3 regions of the Bradyrhizobium sp. NP1 genome follow, and region 1 is predicted to be linked to each of the others. Evidence: predicted binding sites of a transcription regulator. Region 1 holds the regulator's gene; each other region holds the start of a gene.

What was found. The regulator PhoB, encoded in region 1, activates phosphate uptake and scavenging genes when phosphate is short. The targets are predictions, from matches to a motif close to TGTCATNNANCTGTCAT.
Region 2: ppk2 (polyphosphate kinase 2) is a predicted target of PhoB. The motif match lies at 2,974-2,990, and genes of this name have one in related genera.
Region 3: ugpB (sn-glycerol-3-phosphate ABC transporter substrate-binding protein UgpB) is a predicted target of PhoB. The motif match lies at 3,859-3,875, and genes of this name have one in related genera.

The regions. Positions count from the first base shown of each region.
Region 1 is NZ_CP127385.1:830,860-836,576, reverse strand. Features, by position in the region: gene argF (ornithine carbamoyltransferase) at 1-481, opposite strand, end outside; gene QOU61_RS03920 (aspartate aminotransferase family protein) at 478-1,686, opposite strand; gene QOU61_RS03915 (GcrA family cell cycle regulator) at 2,152-2,664, shown strand; gene phoB (phosphate regulon transcriptional regulator PhoB) at 2,834-3,538, opposite strand; gene phoU (phosphate signaling complex protein PhoU) at 3,597-4,316, opposite strand; gene pstB (phosphate ABC transporter ATP-binding protein PstB) at 4,344-5,165, opposite strand; gene pstA (phosphate ABC transporter permease PstA) at 5,162-5,717, opposite strand, start outside.
Region 2 is NZ_CP127385.1:3,615,938-3,621,654, forward strand. Features, by position in the region: gene QOU61_RS17280 (GFA family protein) at 320-745, opposite strand; gene QOU61_RS17285 (AraC family transcriptional regulator) at 995-1,966, shown strand; gene ppk2 (polyphosphate kinase 2) at 2,007-2,924, opposite strand; gene QOU61_RS17295 (hypothetical protein) at 3,128-4,240, shown strand; gene QOU61_RS17300 (EcsC family protein) at 4,264-5,088, opposite strand; gene QOU61_RS17305 (heavy metal translocating P-type ATPase) at 5,085-5,717, opposite strand, start outside.
Region 3 is NZ_CP127385.1:111,551-117,267, reverse strand. Features, by position in the region: gene QOU61_RS00505 (sn-glycerol-3-phosphate import ATP-binding protein UgpC) at 1-531, opposite strand, end outside; gene ugpE (sn-glycerol-3-phosphate ABC transporter permease UgpE) at 544-1,392, opposite strand; gene ugpA (sn-glycerol-3-phosphate ABC transporter permease UgpA) at 1,392-2,273, opposite strand; gene ugpB (sn-glycerol-3-phosphate ABC transporter substrate-binding protein UgpB) at 2,490-3,806, opposite strand; gene QOU61_RS00485 (CaiB/BaiF CoA transferase family protein) at 4,150-5,355, opposite strand; gene QOU61_RS00480 (organic hydroperoxide resistance protein) at 5,477-5,717, opposite strand, start outside.

The DNA.
Region 1 (5,717 bases):
CGCCGGTCCAGGCCACGGTCTTGCCTTCGATCGACCCGCGATGCTCCTCGAAGGTCATCACGTCGGCCATCACCTGGCAGGGGTGCGAGCGCCGCGTCAGCCCGTTGATGACCGGCACCGTGGCGTGCGCGGCAAGTTCCAGCAGCGCGTCGTGGTTGAGGATGCGGATCATGATGGCGTCGACGTAGCGCGACAGCACGCGCGCGGTGTCGGCGATGGTCTCGCCGCGGCCGAGCTGCATCTCCTGACCCGTCAGCATGATCGCTTCGCCGCCGAGCTGCCGCATGCCGACGTCGAAGGAGACGCGGGTGCGCGTCGAGGGCTTCTCGAAGATCATCGCGAGCACCTTGCCGTCGAGCGGCCTGGTGCCCTTCTCATGCGCCTTGAGCTTTGCCTTCATGGCGCTGGAGGCGGCGAGCACCCGCCTGAGCTCGGAGAGCGGCAGCTCGCTGATGTCGAGGAAATGACGCGGCGTCTTCATTGCGCTGCCGCCTTATTCGCGCCGCCTGCAAGCGCCGCGCAGGCGCGCTCCAGGCATTGCACGGACTGCTCGATCTCCGCTTCGCTCACGATCAGCGGCGCGAGGAAGCGGACGACGTTGTCGCCGGCGCCGACAGTCAGGAGCTTCTGCTCGCGCAAGCGCGTGACGAGATCGCCCGAGGGCACCACCGCCTTGACGCCGATCAAGAGGCCCTCGCCGCGCACTTCCGAGAGCACGGTCGGATAACGGTCGACGACGGAAGCGAGCTTCTGCTTCAGCAGCAGCGACATCTTCTGCACATGCGCGAAGAAGCCGGGCTTGAGCATGACGTCGAGCACGGCATTGGCGGCTGCGATCGCCAGCGGATTGCCGCCGAAGGTCGAGCCGTGCGAGCCCGGCGCCATGCCGGAGGCGGCCTCCGCGCTCGCCAGCACCGCGCCAATCGGAAAACCGCCGCCGAGCGCCTTGGCGAGCGACATCACGTCAGGGGTAACGCCGAGCCGCTTGTAGGCGAACAGCTCGCCGGTGCGGCCCATGCCGGTCTGCACCTCGTCGAAGGCGAGCAGAAGGCCGCGCTCGTCGCAGAGCTGGCGCAGCGCCTTGAAGAAGGCCATCGGCGCCGAGCGCACGCCGCCTTCGCCTTGCACGGGCTCGATCAGGATGCCGGCGGTGTGGGGACCGATCGCCTTCTTCACCGCCTCGATGTCGCCATGCGGCACCTGGTCGAAGCCGTCAACCGGCGGCCCAAAACCTTCGAGATATTTGGCGGAGCCGGTGGCGGCGAGCGTCGCGAGCGTGCGGCCGTGGAAGGCGCCCTCGAAGGTGATGATGCGGTAGCGCTCGGGATGGCCCTTGGAGAAGTGATAGTGGCGCACCAGCTTGATCACGCCCTCCATCGCTTCCGCGCCGGAATTGCAGAAGAACACGAGGTCGGCGAAGCTCTCATCGCACAGCCGCGCGGCGAGCTTCTCGCCATCGGGGCTCTTGAACAGGTTCGACATGTGCCAGAGTTTCGTCGCCTGCTCCTGCAGCGCCTTGACCAGATGCGGATGCGCGTGGCCGAGCGCGTTGACCGCGACGCCCGAGGTGAAATCGAGATAGCGCTCGCCGTTGGTCGCGACCAGCCAGCAGCCTTCGCCGCGTTCGAAGCCGAGGTCGACCCTGGCGAAAACCGGAAGCAGATGCGACGTGGCGCTGTTGGTCATGGCGGTCACTTGAGCGTTCGAGAACAATGATGATGCGCGCATTGGCGCGGCCGCATCAACAGCAGAAAACAAAACGTGCCGCCTTTTCAGGGCGGCACGTAGAAGCATTCTAGGCGCGCAGAGATGGGTGTCAATGCCGTCAGGCGCAGGCTGCGCGGGGCCTGTGCCGCCCGTAACATTGCGGTGTGGTGGAAAAGACAAAATCAAATGCATAAGTAACGGAACATGTGGACGTCGTGGCCGGGGACTCTTGCGCCCGAGTCACGCCATATTGTAGCGTTTGGGCCGTCGGATACGACATCTCGTGCGGCGGTTCTGACCCTCAAGAGTGTTAACGGTTCGCGTAAACGTCCGGGCGCGCCTGATCGGCCCGGCGAGGGTTAAGGGATTCTGCGCGCAGGGATTTTTTTTGGCATCGCAGCACCGCCTGGCAAGCGGCCGGCGCTACGCGAAGGGAAGAGCGTGATGACGGTATTGACCTGGTCCGACGAGCGCGTCGAGCAGTTGAAGAAACTCTGGGAGGCCGGCCTGTCGGCGAGCCAGATCGCCGCCGAGCTCGGAAACGTGACGCGCAACGCGGTGATCGGCAAGGTGCATCGGCTCGGCCTTTCGGGCCGCGCCAAGAGTCCATCGTCGGCGGCGCCACGCCAGCGCAAGGCGCGCCCCGCCCAGCACATGATGCGGGTATCGCGCCCGGTCTCGCGCGGCAACACGGCGCTCGCGCACGCCTTCGAGGTCGAGCTCGAGCCCGATCCGATCGCCTATGACAACGTGGTGCCGATGAGCCAGCGGCTGTCGCTGCTCGAATTGAACGAGGCCACCTGCCATTGGCCGGTCGGCGATCCCGCCAGCCCCGACTTCTTCTTCTGCGGCGGCAAGGCGCTTGCCGGACTGCCCTATTGCGCACATCACTCGCGGGTCGCCTATCAGCCCGCCGCCGATCGAAGGCGGCCGTCGACCAAGCCGAATTCGAGGTAGGCTCGCTCGCCGGCGGATGTCGTCCCCGCGAAGGCGGGGACTCCGAACCACTGAACCACGTGGTCATTTCGAGCTGTCGATGCAGCTCGTCCAAGCAATCAAGACCTGCGGTTATGGGTCGCGGCCCGCGCGGAGCCTATCAACGCGCGCGTTCGCGGGACGACGGCGATCACTCCGCGGCTTTGGCGAAGCGGTCGTCGAGCGCGTAGCCGGCGCCGCGGACGGTGCGGATCGGATCCTGCTCGCGGCCCGGATTGAGCAGCTTGCGCAGGCGGCCGATATGCACGTCGACGGTGCGCTCGTCGATATAGATGTCGCGGCCCCAGACGCTGTCGAGCAGCTGCTCGCGGGAAAACACCCGGCCCGGGTGCTCGAGGAAGAATTCGAGCAGGCGATACTCGGTCGGGCCGAGATCGATCGGACGGCCGGATCGCGCCACGCGGCGCTTCTCGCGATCGAGCTCGATGTCACCATAGGCGAGCACGGTTGCGAGCCGTTCGGGGCTCGCACGACGCAGCAGGCCTTTCACGCGCGCCAGGAGTTCCGGCACCGAGAACGGCTTGACGATGTAGTCGTCGGCGCCGGTCGCAAGCCCGCGGACGCGCTCGCTCTCCTCGCCGCGCGCGGTCAACATGATGATCGGAAGCTGCTTGGTCTCGGGCCGCGCCCGCAGGCGCCGGCACAGCTCGATGCCGGACAGGCCCGGCAGCATCCAGTCCAGCACGATCAGGTCGGGAACGCGTTCCTTCATTCGCGTGTCGGCATCGTCACCGCGCGCCACCGTCTCGACCTCGTAGCCGTCTGCCTCGAGGTTGTAGCGCAACAGCGTGGTCAGCGCCTCCTCATCCTCCACCACCAGTATGCGCGCGCTCATGGCTAGGTCTTCTCCATTGGCTTGAGCCGTGGCCTGATCCGCTGCTTCGCCCCGCGGCTTAATTGTTGCCCGGAATCGTGGCAGCGAAGGTCGTCATGTCACCCTTCGGACGCTTGTCGAGAATCTGCTGGCCTTCGATCATGTAGAACACGGTTTCCGCGATATTGGTCGCATGGTCGCCGATCCGCTCGATGTTCTTGGCGCAGAACATCAGGTGAATGCAGAACGAGATGTTGCGCGGATCTTCCATCATGTAGGTGAGCAGTTCGCGGAACAGCGAGGTGCAGATGGCGTCGACCTCCTCGTCGCCCTTCCATACGCTCATCGCCGCCGGCAAATCGTGCGCCGCATAGGCGTCGAGCACGCTCTTGACCTGCTGCTGAACGAGGTCGGTCATGTGCTCCAATCCGCGGATCAGCTTCAAGGGATGGAAATCGCTTTCCAGCGCGGCGACGCGCTTGCCCATGTTCTTGGCGAGGTCGCCGATCCGCTCGAGGTCGATCGCCACCCGCATGGCGCCGACGATCTCGCGCAGGTCGACCGCCATCGGCTGGCGCCGCGCGATGGTCAGCACCGCGCGCTCCTCGATCAGGCGCTGCATGTTGTCGATCTCGAGGTCGGCCGCGACCACGCGCTGGCCGAGCGCGATGTCGTGGCGCACCAACGCGTCGACGGATTCGACGATCATGCGTTCGGCGAGGCCGCCCATCTCCGCTACCAGGCGGGTGAGTTCCTGCAGGTCGCTGTCGAAAGCCTTGGCGGTGTGTTCAGAAGCCATGTGTCAAAATCCTCCGCGGTCAGCGTGTCAGCCGAAGCGGCCGGTGATGTAGTCCTGGGTACGCCGATCGCTCGGCGAGGTGAAGATCTTGCTGGTCTCGTCGAACTCGATCAGCTCGCCGAGATACATGAAGGCGGTCTTGTCGGAGACGCGCGCCGCCTGCTGCATGTTGTGAGTGACGATCGCGATCGTGTACTGCTCGGACAGTTCCTGGATCAGCTCCTCGACCTTGGCGGTGGAGATCGGATCGAGCGCCGAGCACGGCTCGTCGAACAGGATCACCTCCGGCCGCACCGCCACCGTGCGGGCGATGCAAAGCCGCTGCTGCTGGCCGCCGGACAGGCTCAATCCGCTGGCGTTCAGCTTGTCCTTGACCTCGTTCCAGAGCGCGCCGCCGCGCAGCGCCTTCTCGACCCGGTCGTCCATCTCGGACTTGGAAATCCGCTCGTAGAGGCGGATGCCGAAGGCGATGTTCTCGTAGATGGTCATCGGGAACGGCGTCGGCTTCTGGAACACCATGCCGACCCGCGCGCGCAACAGGTTGAGGTCGAGCCGGGGGTCCAGGATATTGGTCTGGTCGAGCATCAACTGCCCACTGGCGCGCTGGCCCGGGTAGAGGTCGTACATCCGGTTGAAGATGCGCAACAGCGTCGACTTGCCGCAACCGGAGGGACCGATGAATGCCGTCACCCTGTTGGTGCCGAGCGTCAGGTTGATGTTCTTCAGCGCGTGGTTCTCGCCATAGTAGAAATTGAGGTTGCGAGCGGTCACCTTGGCGGGCGCCTCCGGCAGCGGCACCGAATGGCCGTGCGAGCTTGCGGTACTCATGGATACAGAAAGATCGTTCATTTTGCGCTCCTCTCGGCGCCCAGGATGCGCGCGCCGATATTCAGCGCGAGCACGGTCAGTGTGATCAGCAGGGCCCCGCTCCATGCGAGTTGCTTCCAGTAGGCATACGGGCTCTGCACGAAGTTGTTGATGGTCACCGGCAGGTTGGCCATCGTCTTGGTCAGGCTCAGGCTGAAGAACTGGTTGGACAGCGCGGTGAACAGCAGCGGCGCGGTTTCGCCGGCGACGCGTGCGGTCGCGAGCAGCACGCCGGTGATCAGGCCGCTTCGCGCCGCGCGGTAGGCGATCCTCTTGATCACCAGCGAGCGCGGCAGCCCGAGCGCGCTCGCGGCTTCCCGCAGCGGGTTCGGCACCAGCAGGAGCATGTCCTCGGTGGTGCGCAGCACGACCGGGATCACGATCACCGCAAGCGCGAGCGAGCCCGCGATCGCCGAGAAGCCTTTCATCGGCACCACCACCGCGCCGTAGATGAAGAGACCGATGATGATCGACGGCGCGCTGAGCAGGATGTCGTTGATGAAGCGGATCACCGAGGTGAGGCGGTCGTTGCGG
Region 2 (5,717 bases), 2.8 Mb from region 1:
CGCGCCAAACCAGCCCGCCGCCCTTTCGGGAAGCAGGCCGGTGCAGCGGACGGAAAAAGCCGGGTCTTCGGGGTTTTTTCGCGCGAATCCGAGGGCTCCAGGCGGGGAGGTCGGGTGGACCGCAGGCGCGCCCCTAAAAGGCTTCGCGCGCCTGATCGTGATGCTGGTCTTCGGGCTCTGCTGGATGGTCTGGAATACCGCGCAGTATCTGTGGTGAGCTCCACGATCTGGTCCAGTTGCGCGGGCCGATTGTCAGAGCATTTCGTGATAGAGGCCGATCGCGGACAGCAGCAGCGCGATCAGCGTCCATGCCACGGGGCTATTCAGGTATCGCCACACCGGAGCCTCCCAATTCGGCCGGAAAATCCCTCAGCTTCGGCAAGCCGTCTTTCATCGGCAGGACCGTCTCCGCGTAATTGACGTGCACGTGGGGCGTGAATTTCAGCGCCGGGATCGTCGCCGCATAGACGTCGACCAGGCCGAGCGGCGGATGGTCGGTCATCAGATGGCCGCCGCAGCGCTTGCAGTATTGGCGGTGGCTGCTTTCGGTCTTCATGTATTTTCCGATCAATTCCGCGCCTCTGCTGACGCGGACATTCTGCGGCTTCCACAGCGTGAACGCGTTGACGGGCGCAGCCGACCATGAGCGGCAGGATGAGCAATGGCAGTAGCCCATGCCCTCCGGCTCTCCCTGCACCTCGATCTCGACGGCGCCGCAGAAGCACTTGCCCTTGTGCGTGGTCATGTCCTGATCTCCTTCGGTTGACGCCTGCTTCTCGCCTGTCTGCGCGGCGAACTGAATGATCAGGCGTCTCGATTGCATGACGCGGCGTTCGTTCCTGCGCCGGCGCGGCACGACGCTTGACCGGCCGTCCGGGTCGCATGACAGGTCGTCCGCAATCGACGAGGGCGATTGGCACCGCGTTGAACGGATCGCCAGTTTTGAAAGACCAATCGAGGAAGGACCCTCTCGAAAATCCGGCGAGCGCGCGACGTGGCCACCGACACCCTGTCCGACGTCCTGAAGACCGTGCGGCTGACGGGGGCGGCCTATTTCGATATCGCCGCGCAAGAGCCATGGTCGGTGCACTCGCCGGCGCGCGACCTGATCCTGCCGCGCATCCTGCCGGGCGCCGACCATCTCATCGCCTATCACGTGGTGACGTCGGGCCGCTGCTTCGCGGGCCTTGACGGCGGCGAGGCCGTCGCGGTCGAGGCGGGCGAAGTCGTGATGTTCACGCATGCCGACCCGCATGTGATGTCGAGCAGCGCCGGCATGCAGGGTGAGGCGCCGAGCGCCGACATGATCGACATCGCCGAAGCCGGGCTGCTGCCTTTCCACATCAATCTGATGAACGGTGGCGCGGTGTCGGCGCGGCTCGTCTGCGGCTATCTCGCCTGCGACGCCAAGCCGTTCAACCCGCTATTGGAAGCTCTGCCGCCGATGCTCAAGGCCGGCGACATCAGCCGCAACGATTCCGGCTGGCTTGGCCATTTCATCCACTTTGCGGTCGCCGAGGTTGCCGAAAAGCGCGCCGGCAGCGAAAGCATTCTGACCAGGCTGAGCGAACTCATGTTCATCGATGTGGTGCGGCGCCATATCGAATCGCTGCCACCGCAAAAGACCGGCTGGCTCGCGGGCCTGCGCGACCCCTCGGTCGGCAAGGCATTGGCGCTGATCCATGCGCGCCCCTCTTTCAACTGGACCATCGAAGGCCTGGCGCGCCAATGCGGGACCTCGCGCACGGTGATGGCCGAGCGGTTTTCGCAGTTCGTCGGGGTCCCGCCGATGCACTATCTCGCGAAATGGCGAATGCAGGTCGCCGCCGAGATGCTCAACCGCGGCAATTCCCAGATGGCGACGATTGCCGCCGAGATCGGCTACGAATCCGAGGCCTCGTTCAGCCGCGCGTTCAAGAAGATGATGGGCGTGCCGCCGTCGGCGTGGCGGCAGGGCACGCGGTAGCAGGTGCGGACGGTCACGCGGCGCGCCCGCGCTCGGGACTTCAGAAAACGGCCGGAACGATCATCTCGGGCGGGACCTGCTCGCGCCGGTACGAGGGATCGTGGATGCGGTCGGGCAGCACAACGGGAGGATGCGCGACCTCGCCATAGGGGATTTGCGTCAGGAGGTGCGCGATGCAGTTGAGCCGCGCGCGCCGCTTGTCGACCGCCTCGACCACCCACCACGGCGCCTCGGCAATATGCGTCCGATGCAGCATCTCCTCCTTGGCCTTGGTGTACTGCTCCCAGCGACTGCGCGACTGCACGTCCATCGGACTCAGTTTCCACTGCTTGAGCGGATCGTGGATGCGCATCAGGAAGCGGAACTGCTGCTCCTCGTCTGATATCGAGAACCAGTACTTGATCAGGACGATGCCGGAACGCACCAGCATACGCTCGAACTCGGGCACCGACCGGAAGAACTCCTCGACCTGCCCCTCGCTGCAAAACCCCATCACGCGTTCGACGCCGGCGCGGTTGTACCAGGAGCGGTCGAACAGCACGATCTCGCCGCCGGCCGGCAGGTGGGTGGTATAGCGCTGAAAATACCATTGGGTACGCTCGCGCTCGTTGGGGGCGGGCAGCGCCGCGATCCGGCAGACGCGCGGATTGAGCCGCTGGGTGATGCGCTTGATGACGCCGCCCTTGCCGGCGGAATCGCGGCCTTCGAAGATCACGGCCACCTTGAGCTTGTGGTGCTGGACCCAGTCCTGCAGCTTGACCAGTTCACCCTGCAGGCGGAACAGCTCCCTGAAATAGACGGAGCGCGGAATTGACGGCTCGTGCTCGTGCGCGGGGCTCGCGGCGCGGAACTGGTCGAGCGCGTGATCCTCCAGCTCGAGTTCGAGTTCTTCATCGAGGCTGTCGCGCAAATCGGCGCCAATCCGCCCGCGTATCTGTTCCTCGTCGATGGTGCTCATTCGCATTCCCCTGTCCTGGTTGGTCCGGCCCCGAAATTCCCGTGCGCCCTTGACGCTGGTATGACGGAAATACGGGCCGGGACTGCCCGGGCGCCTTGCCTTTCACACCGCCGTCAAGAACGGCCGCTAGGCAGGAGCAGTCCTTGCCGGCGCGGCGATCAGCCGTCGCGCCCTCGCACAAGCCTTCCTCGCGCAAGCCTTCCATGCAGCGGATGATCGAGAATTTCCGGATCGGCCGCCATGCCATGCGCTACAGCGCCTTCGTGCCGCGGCTCTACAATCTCTGTCGCTCGTTCGGCTTCGTGCGGGAGCGGATGATGCCGTCGCGCGCCTTTTGCTCCGACGAGAGCCAGGGCTATCCGGTCATCCTCATGACCCAGCATTTCGGCACCTTTCCCTTCGACCACGGCAGGGTCGGCGGCAAGGTCGCGGTGAACCGTCACGGGCCCTATGCCCATCACGGCGAAGACCTCGTGATCGTGCAGGCAAGCCATGTCGGGTACGACGCCGACAGCAGGCGCTTCGGCGTCTACCGGCGCCACCGCACCGCCGACCGCGCCTTTGGCGACAATTGCGGCAAGCTGTGCGCAGTGTTGCGCTGGTACCAGGAGGAGTATCGTCACGCCTGCGAGCAGGTGCTGTGCGGTGTGCTGGACGGCGAAGCCGCCGTCAGCGTGGACAACCAGTTCCTGGATGAGAGCCGGCCCGAGGGCCTGTTCCTTGATCTTGACCGCGTCATCGATCGCGCGAGCGGTCCGGTGAAGGTGCTGAGCACGGCAAAGGTTTTTCGTCCGTCGTCGGATTTGCGCCAACGCCTGTCGGAGACGGACTGGCAGGAGCCGCCGCGCGCGATCGGAAGCGGGCTCACGGCGGACCTGTTCACGTTCCGCCGGCCGCCGGCTGCCGACATCGAAGGCCACGATATCCTCGAGGCGGCGCTGCAAGCCGCGATGCCCGCGCTCGTGACCTCCGCCCATCCCGCGCTCGACGCCGCGCGCTACCACACCCAGGCCGAATTCGATCGCACCTATCGCAGCTTCCTGCGCGAGCCGTGCTACCGCGACAAGAACCTGCTGTTCATCGCCGGCATCAACATCGACATCTCGCCGCGCGAGGCGTTTCCGTTTCCGCTGATCAAGTTCGTGCCCTGGGCGGCCTATGTCTGCCTGCGCGACGGAAGCAGCTTTCTGATGGAGCAGCACGAGATTTCCGATGCGCTGCAACGGCAGCCCCTGGAGAACCCCGAGCGGCTGTCGTTCGACGAGGCGATCCAGCGCATGGCGGATGCCGACGAGATCCGCCTGCCGATCGATTGAGTTGCCGCAGGTGGAGCAATCGCTCAGCCCGCTCGCTTCGAGAGGCCGCTCGCCAGCGCCGAATAGTGCTGGTGGACATGAGCGGCGCCATAGGCACGTTCCAGCCGGCGCAAGGTGAAGTGACCCTTCGCGATCCGCTGAAAATGCTCCATGAAGATGATGTTGACGGTGGCCCCGCTGACCGCGCCGATCACAGGCACCGCGCCGGCGGCGATCTTGTCGGAAACGACCAGGCCGAAGCGCGAGACGATCTCGGTCACGAAGCCGGCGACGACAGGCGCGGATGCATCGACCGCGCCCCGCTCGAGGAACAGCGCTGCGACGTCGCCGGTGTATTTGCTGATCAGCGTGCGCGCGGCATAGTAGCCGACGTCGACATTTTCCTCCGTGCGCTTCGCGCCGAAGGCGAAGACTTCGAGGCAGGCCAGGCGCGCTTCGAGCTTCGAGAGATCCTCGCCCTCGTGCTGGGCGATCTCCGCGATCGCGCGCAGCATGAAGGTCGTGGTCAGCGGCAGCTCGACGGCGAGCGCGCCGAGGCCGAGCATGCCGCTCACGCCGCCTGCAACCCCCGCAAGCAGCGAGGAGAACGTCGTTGCCGGCGTTCCCGCCGGCTTTTCGTTCAGCGTATCGACGACGACGTCGAGGCCCTTCATCACGGCCGTGCGCACCAGTCCCGACAGCTGGCGGTTGACCGTCTTCGGCAGCAAGGTGAGGATCCGGTTGACCGGCGCGCCCGCATAGTCGGCAAGCCGCGCCGCGAAGTTCGGGGTTTCCAGATGCCTGACCGCGACCTTGAGCGCGGCATGGTCAGCCGGGGTCAGGACGATCGTGGTCGGTTCATGGCTCATTGATATCTGAGGATCGGCCGGATTCCGTTCATGCTGGCGAGGATCGCCGAGCCGTTGCTGATCAGCGCGGTGATCTCGGGCGTGATCAGCCCGCCGGGCAGCGCAAGCCCGAGCGCCAGCGTGTTGAGGATCGCCACGATGCCGTAGTTCTGCCTGATCAGGCGAACTGCGCCTTGCGAGATCTCGACCGCCTTGACGAGCTTCCACAGCGAATCCTCCATCAGGATCACGTCGGCGGATTCATGGGTGACTTCGGCGCCGTGCTTCATGGCGATGCCGACATCGGCGAAGCTCAACGCCGGGGAATCGTTGATGCCGTCGCCGACCATGGCGACCCTGCGGCCCGAACGCTGCAGTTCCTGGATCACGCTTGCCTTGTCGGCCGGAAGCATGTCGGCGAAATGTTCGGTGAGGCCGAGGTTGCGGCAGACGGCGCGCGCGACCACCGCGTTGTCGCCGGTCAGCATGATGCTGCTCCTGATCCCCAGCGCATGCAGACGTTCGATCACGGGACGGCTCTCGTTGCGGATCTCGTCGGAATAGGGGACGAGGCCGGCGAGCTCGCCGTCGACGGCGATATAGAGGCTCGAATAGCCGCGCTCATCCAGCGCGGCGCGGTCGGACGCCGA
Region 3 (5,717 bases), 720 kb from region 1:
GATCTCGACGCGCATCGCGATGCGCAGCTTGGCGTCGAGGTTGGAGAGCGGCTCGTCGAACAGGAACACCTTGGGCTGCCGCACGATGGCGCGGCCCATCGCGACGCGCTGGCGCTGGCCGCCGGAGAGCTGGCGCGGCTTGCGCTCGAGCATCGCGGACAGCTCCAGGATGCGCGCCGCTTCCTGCACGCGGGTGTCGATCTCGCCTTTGGCCATGCCGCGGTTGCGCAGGCCATAGGCCATGTTGTTGTAGACGCTCATATGCGGATAGAGCGCGTAGTTCTGGAACACCATGGCGATGTCGCGCTCGGCCGGCTCGACCGTGTTGACGATGCGCCCGCCGATGTCGATCTCGCCGCTCGTGATGGTCTCGAGCCCCGCCACCATGCGCAGAAGCGTGGACTTGCCGCAGCCGGAGGGGCCGACCAGCACGCAGAACTGGCCGTCGCCGACCTCGAAATCGACGCCCTTGATGGCTTCGAGCCCGCCCGGATAGGTCTTGCGGACATTACGGAGGGTGACGTTAGCCATGCGTTCGCCCGTTCATTTTTCCGTCTCGACCAGCCCGCGCACGAACAGCTTCTGCATCACCACCACGACGAAGACCGGCGGCAGCATCGCAAGGACGGCGGTCGCCATCACCACAGGCCATTCGGTGAGCGCATCGGTGGTCGTGATCATCTTGCGGATGCCGATCTGAACGGTCTGCATGTCGTCGCGGGTCGTGATCAAAAGCGGCCAGAGATACTGGTTCCAGCCAAGGATGAACAGGATCACGAACAGCGCCGCCATGTTGGTACGCGACAGCGGCAACAGCGTATCCCAGAAGAAGCGGAACGGGCCCGCGCCGTCGATGCGGGACGCCTCCAGCAGCTCGTCCGGCACGGTCATGAAGAACTGGCGGAACAGCAGCGTCGCGGTAGCCGACGCGATCAGCGGCAGCGCAAGCCCTGCATAGCTGTCGAGCAAATGCAGGTCGGCGACGATCTTGTAGGTCGGGTAGATGCGCACCTCGACCGGCAGCATCAAGGTGATGAAGATCAGCCAGAAGATCGTCATGCGGAAGGGAAAGCGGAAATAGACGATGGCGTAGGCCGAGATGATCGAGATCGCGATCTTGCCGAGCGCGATCAGCATCGCCATCACGAACGAGTTGAACAGCATGGTGCCGACCGGCTCGCGGGTCGAGCCGCTGGTGCCGACGAAGATCGTCTTGTAGTAGGTTTCGAGGAAATGCCCGCCGGGCAACAGCGACATCTGCCCGTTGGCGATCACGGCATTGTCCTGGGTCGAGGCGACGAAGGCGAGATAGACCGGAAACGCCACGATCGCGATCCCTATCCACAGGATCAGGTGGGCGACATAGCGGCGGATGCCCTCGCGTTCCACCATCAGTAGGTCACCTTGCGCTCGACGAAGCGGAACTGGATCGCGGTCAGCATGATCACGATCACCATCAGGATGACCGACTGCGCCGCCGAGCCGCCGAGATTGCCGCCGAGCAGGCCGTCGACATAGACCTTGTAGACCATGGTTTCGGTGGCCTTGGCCGGGCCGCCGCGCGTCATGGTGTCGATGATGCCGAAGGTGTCGAAGAAGGCGTAGACGATGTTGACGACGAGCAGAAAGAAGATGGTCGGCGACAGCAGCGGGAAGGTGACGGTCCAGAACCGCCGCATCGGGCGCGCGCCGTCGATCGCGGCGGCCTCGAGCACGCTTTTGGGAATGCTTTGCAGGCCGGCGAGGAAGAACAGGAAATTGTAGGAGATCTGCTTCCAGGCCGCCGCCAGGATGATCAGGGCCGCCGCCTGGTCGCCGTCAAGCAGCGGGTTCCAGTCGACACCCATCGCCTGCAACCCGCGCGCGAGAATGCCGAGCGAGGGGTGCAGCATGAACACCCAGAGCACGCCGACCACGGGCGGGGCGACCGCATAGGGCCAGATCAGCAGCGTGCGGTACAGCGTGCCGCCGCGCATCGGCTTGTCGGCCATGACGGCGAACAGCAGCGCCAGCGACAGCGAGGTAACCGCGATCGCGAAGGAGAACGTAAAGGTGCGCAGGATCGCGGCGAAGTAATCGGCCTGGCTCAGCAGTTCACGGTAATTGTCGAACCAGACGAAGGTCGTCGACAGCCCGAACGCATCCTGCAGCAGGAAGGATTGCAGCACTGCCTGGCCTGCCGGCCAATAGAAGAAGATCAGGACGACCGCGAGCTGCGGCGCGACCAGCGCGTAGGGGAGCAAACGTGACTGGAAGATCGATTGCTTCTGCATGAGACCCGGCGAAAGAGGCAGGCGGCTCCTAGTGGTCCGATTCTAACATTCGCATCCCGTTGCAGCAGGCTGTTTCGCGAATGTTAGAATCAGAAGGACCACTAGCAATTTATTGTTTCCAGCGGGGCTTTGGATTTGACGTTCGCATCACGGAATCGCGGCAAGGGATAGCGAACGTCAAATCCGCTCCACCGGCCGCCACCTGCCTCGCTGCTGTCAGTGCACCGCCGTCTTTTCAAACTGTCGGAGCATCTGGTTGCCGCGCTCGACGGCGGCGTCCAGCGCCTGCTTAGCGGTCTTCTTGCCGGCCAGCGCCTGCTCGATCTCCTCCGCCCACACCTCGCGCAACTGCACCATGTTGCCAAGGCGAAGACCGCGCGAGTTCTCGGTCGGCTCCTTGTTGGTGAGCTCCTTCAAGGGCGTTTCGAGGTAGGGCTGGTCCTTGTAAAAGCCCTGGTCCTTGGCCTTCTCATAGGCGGCGCGCGTGATCGGCAGATAGCCTGACGCCTTGTGGATCTCGACCTGACGGTCGGTGTCGGAAAGGAAGGCCAGGAATTTCGCCACGCCCTTATATTCGTCCGCCGACTTGCCGCCCATCACCCAGAGCGATGCGCCGCCGATGATCGAGTTCTGCGGGGCGCCCTTCACGTCGGGATAATAAGGCATCGGCGCGTTGGTGAAGTTGAACTTCGCCTGCGACCTGACGTTGCCGAAGAAGGCCGACGAGGTCAGGAAGATCGGGCATTCGCCCGAGGTGAAGCGGCCTTCGCCGGCATTGGTGCGGCCCGAATAGTCGTAGGTCTTGTCCTTCTGCAGCTCGACCAGGGTCTCCAGGTGCTTGACCTGCAGCGGGCTGTTGAACTCCAGCACGGTGTCGAAGCCATCGAGGCCGTTGGCCTTGGTCGAGAGCGGCACGTTGTGCCAGGCCGAGAGCTGCTCCAGATTGACCCAGGTCACCCACGCATTGGAGAAGCCGCATTTGTCGTAGCCCGCGGCCTTCAGCTTCTTGGCGTCGTCGAACACCTCGGGCCAGGTCTTGGGAATTTCCGCGATGTTTGCCTTCTTCAGCGCGTCGAGGTTGATCCACATCACGGTGGAGGACGAGTTGAAGGGGAACGACAGCATCTCGCCCTTCGAGGTCGAGTAATAGCCGGTGATGGTCGGCAGGTAAGCCTTGGGATCGAACTTCTCGCCGGTCTCGGCCATCAGCTTGTAGACCGGCTTCACCGCGCCGGTCGCCGCCATCATGGTCGCGGTGCCGACCTCGAACACCTGTATGATGGCCGGCGCATTGCCGGCGCGGAACGCCGCGATGCCGGCGTTCATGGTGTCGGCATAGCCGCCCTTGTAGGTCGGGACGACCTTGTAGTTGCCTTGCGAGGCGTTGAAGTCGTTGGCGAGCTTGACGATCAGGTCGTTGTTGCCGCCGGTCATGGCGTGCCACCACTGGATTTCCGTCACCGCCGACGCGGGTGAAGCGGCAAGCGCCAGCGCAAATGCGGTCGCAGCCGCGGCACCGAAACGAAAAACCATCAAAGCCCTCCCGTTGCATCATGCTTTGCGGGCTGCGCGTTAGCAGCGCCGGATGACGCGTCAATGACCGCGCCAGTGGTTCGATTCTAACATTCGCTCCCCGCTTTGAGAGGCGGTTTTGCGAAAGCTGGAATCAGAGGTCCACCAGCAATTATTGTTCGCGTGGAGCTTTGGATTCGACGTTCGCACGAAGAAAATCGCGGCGAACCGTCAGCGAACGCCAAATCCGCTCCACTGGGCCGGGATGGTACGGGAAATGCCGCCCAATGGAAGCGGTACAATGGGCGAACGGAGCCGGCGGCGATCGTCCCGGCTTTCGCGAGTGCGGTCGCGAATGATGCGCTCAGCGCTTCCTGACGGGACCGCAGACCACGCCCTCTGATATCAGCGCCTCGATATCGCGCTTCGAATAGCCGAACTCGCCGAGCACCTCGGCGGTATCCTGGCTGAACTTCGGCGGCGTCAGGCGCAGGCTGGGCTTGCTGCGGTCCATCCGGATCGGGGACGCCACGCCCTCGTACCAGTCCTTGGAGATGATATCGCCGCGATAGACCGTGTGCTCGTTGGTGAGCGCCTGGTCGATCTTCTGCACCGGGCCCGCGGGGAGGCCGGCCGCCAGCAGGCGGTTGCACAGGGGCTCGGCCTCGTGCCGGGAAAACACCGCCGCGAGCTCGGCGCGCAGCGCCTCGCGGTTGGCGATGCGGTCCTTGTTGCGGGCAAAGCGCGGATCGGTGCCGAGCTCGGGCTTGCCGATCTCCTTGGCGAGCTTGCGGAAGGTGCCGTCATTGCCGACGCCGATGAAGATGTCGTCGGTCTTGGTCGGGAAGATCGAATAGGGCACGAGGTTCGGATGCTCGTTGCCGGTCAGCGACGGCGGCTTGCCATGCATGAAATAGTTCGCGGTGTGCGGATGCATGATGGCAAGGCCGGTCTCGTAGAGCGTGGTCTCCAGGAACTGTCCCAGGCCCGATTTCTGCCGTTCGGAGAGCGCCATCAGGATGCCGATCGCCGCGTAAAGCCCGGTGGTGATGTCGACCAGCGGCACGCCGATCCGCATTGGTCCGCTTTCTTTCGATCCCGTCGCCGCGATCATGCCGGTCATGGCCTGGATGATCGCGTCATAGCCGGGATTGCCGCCGCGCGGGCCGTCGGCGCCGAAGCCGGAGATCCGGCAATGCACGAGCCGCGGAAATTTTTCGCGCAACACCGCGTTGCCGATGCCCCATTTGTCGAGCGTGCCCGGCTTGAAATTCTCGATCAGCACGTCGGCGCCTTCGAGCAGCTTCATCAAGACCGCGCGCCCGCCTTCGGAGGCGAGGTCGAGCCCGATCGAGCGCTTGTTGCGGTTGATGCCGACGAAATAGGCCGCATCCTCATCGTGGAAGGGAGGACCCCAGTCGCGCACCTCGTCGCCGGCGGGCGGCTCGACCTTGATCACGTCGGCGCCGTGGTCGGCGAGGATCTGGGTGCAGTAGGGACCGCCGAGCACGCGCGTCAGGTCGATCACGCGCAAGCCCGTCATCGCGCCGGGGGCTGTTTCAGTCGTCATGGCTCAATCTGGCTTCAGGAAAGGTTGAAACCATTAAGCATTCCGGAGGCGGTCACGCAAATACCCCAGCCCGCGGCTGGGCGCATGCCGCCGCGGGCTGGGGAAGTGGGCCTCTCGGCGCTCAGACAACCTTCAGGCGGACGTCGACATTGCCCCGCGTGGCGTTGGAGTAGGGGCAAACCTGATGCGCTTTGGCGACCAGGGCTTCGGCCTCGGCGCGCGGAACGCCAGGCAGCGACACTGCAAGATCGATATCGAGGCCGAAGCCGCCTTCGGAGCGCGGTCCGATCCCGACCGTCGACGTCACGGAGGCGTCGGCCGGAACTTTCGGGCCGCCTTGCGACGCGACGAATTTCATTGCG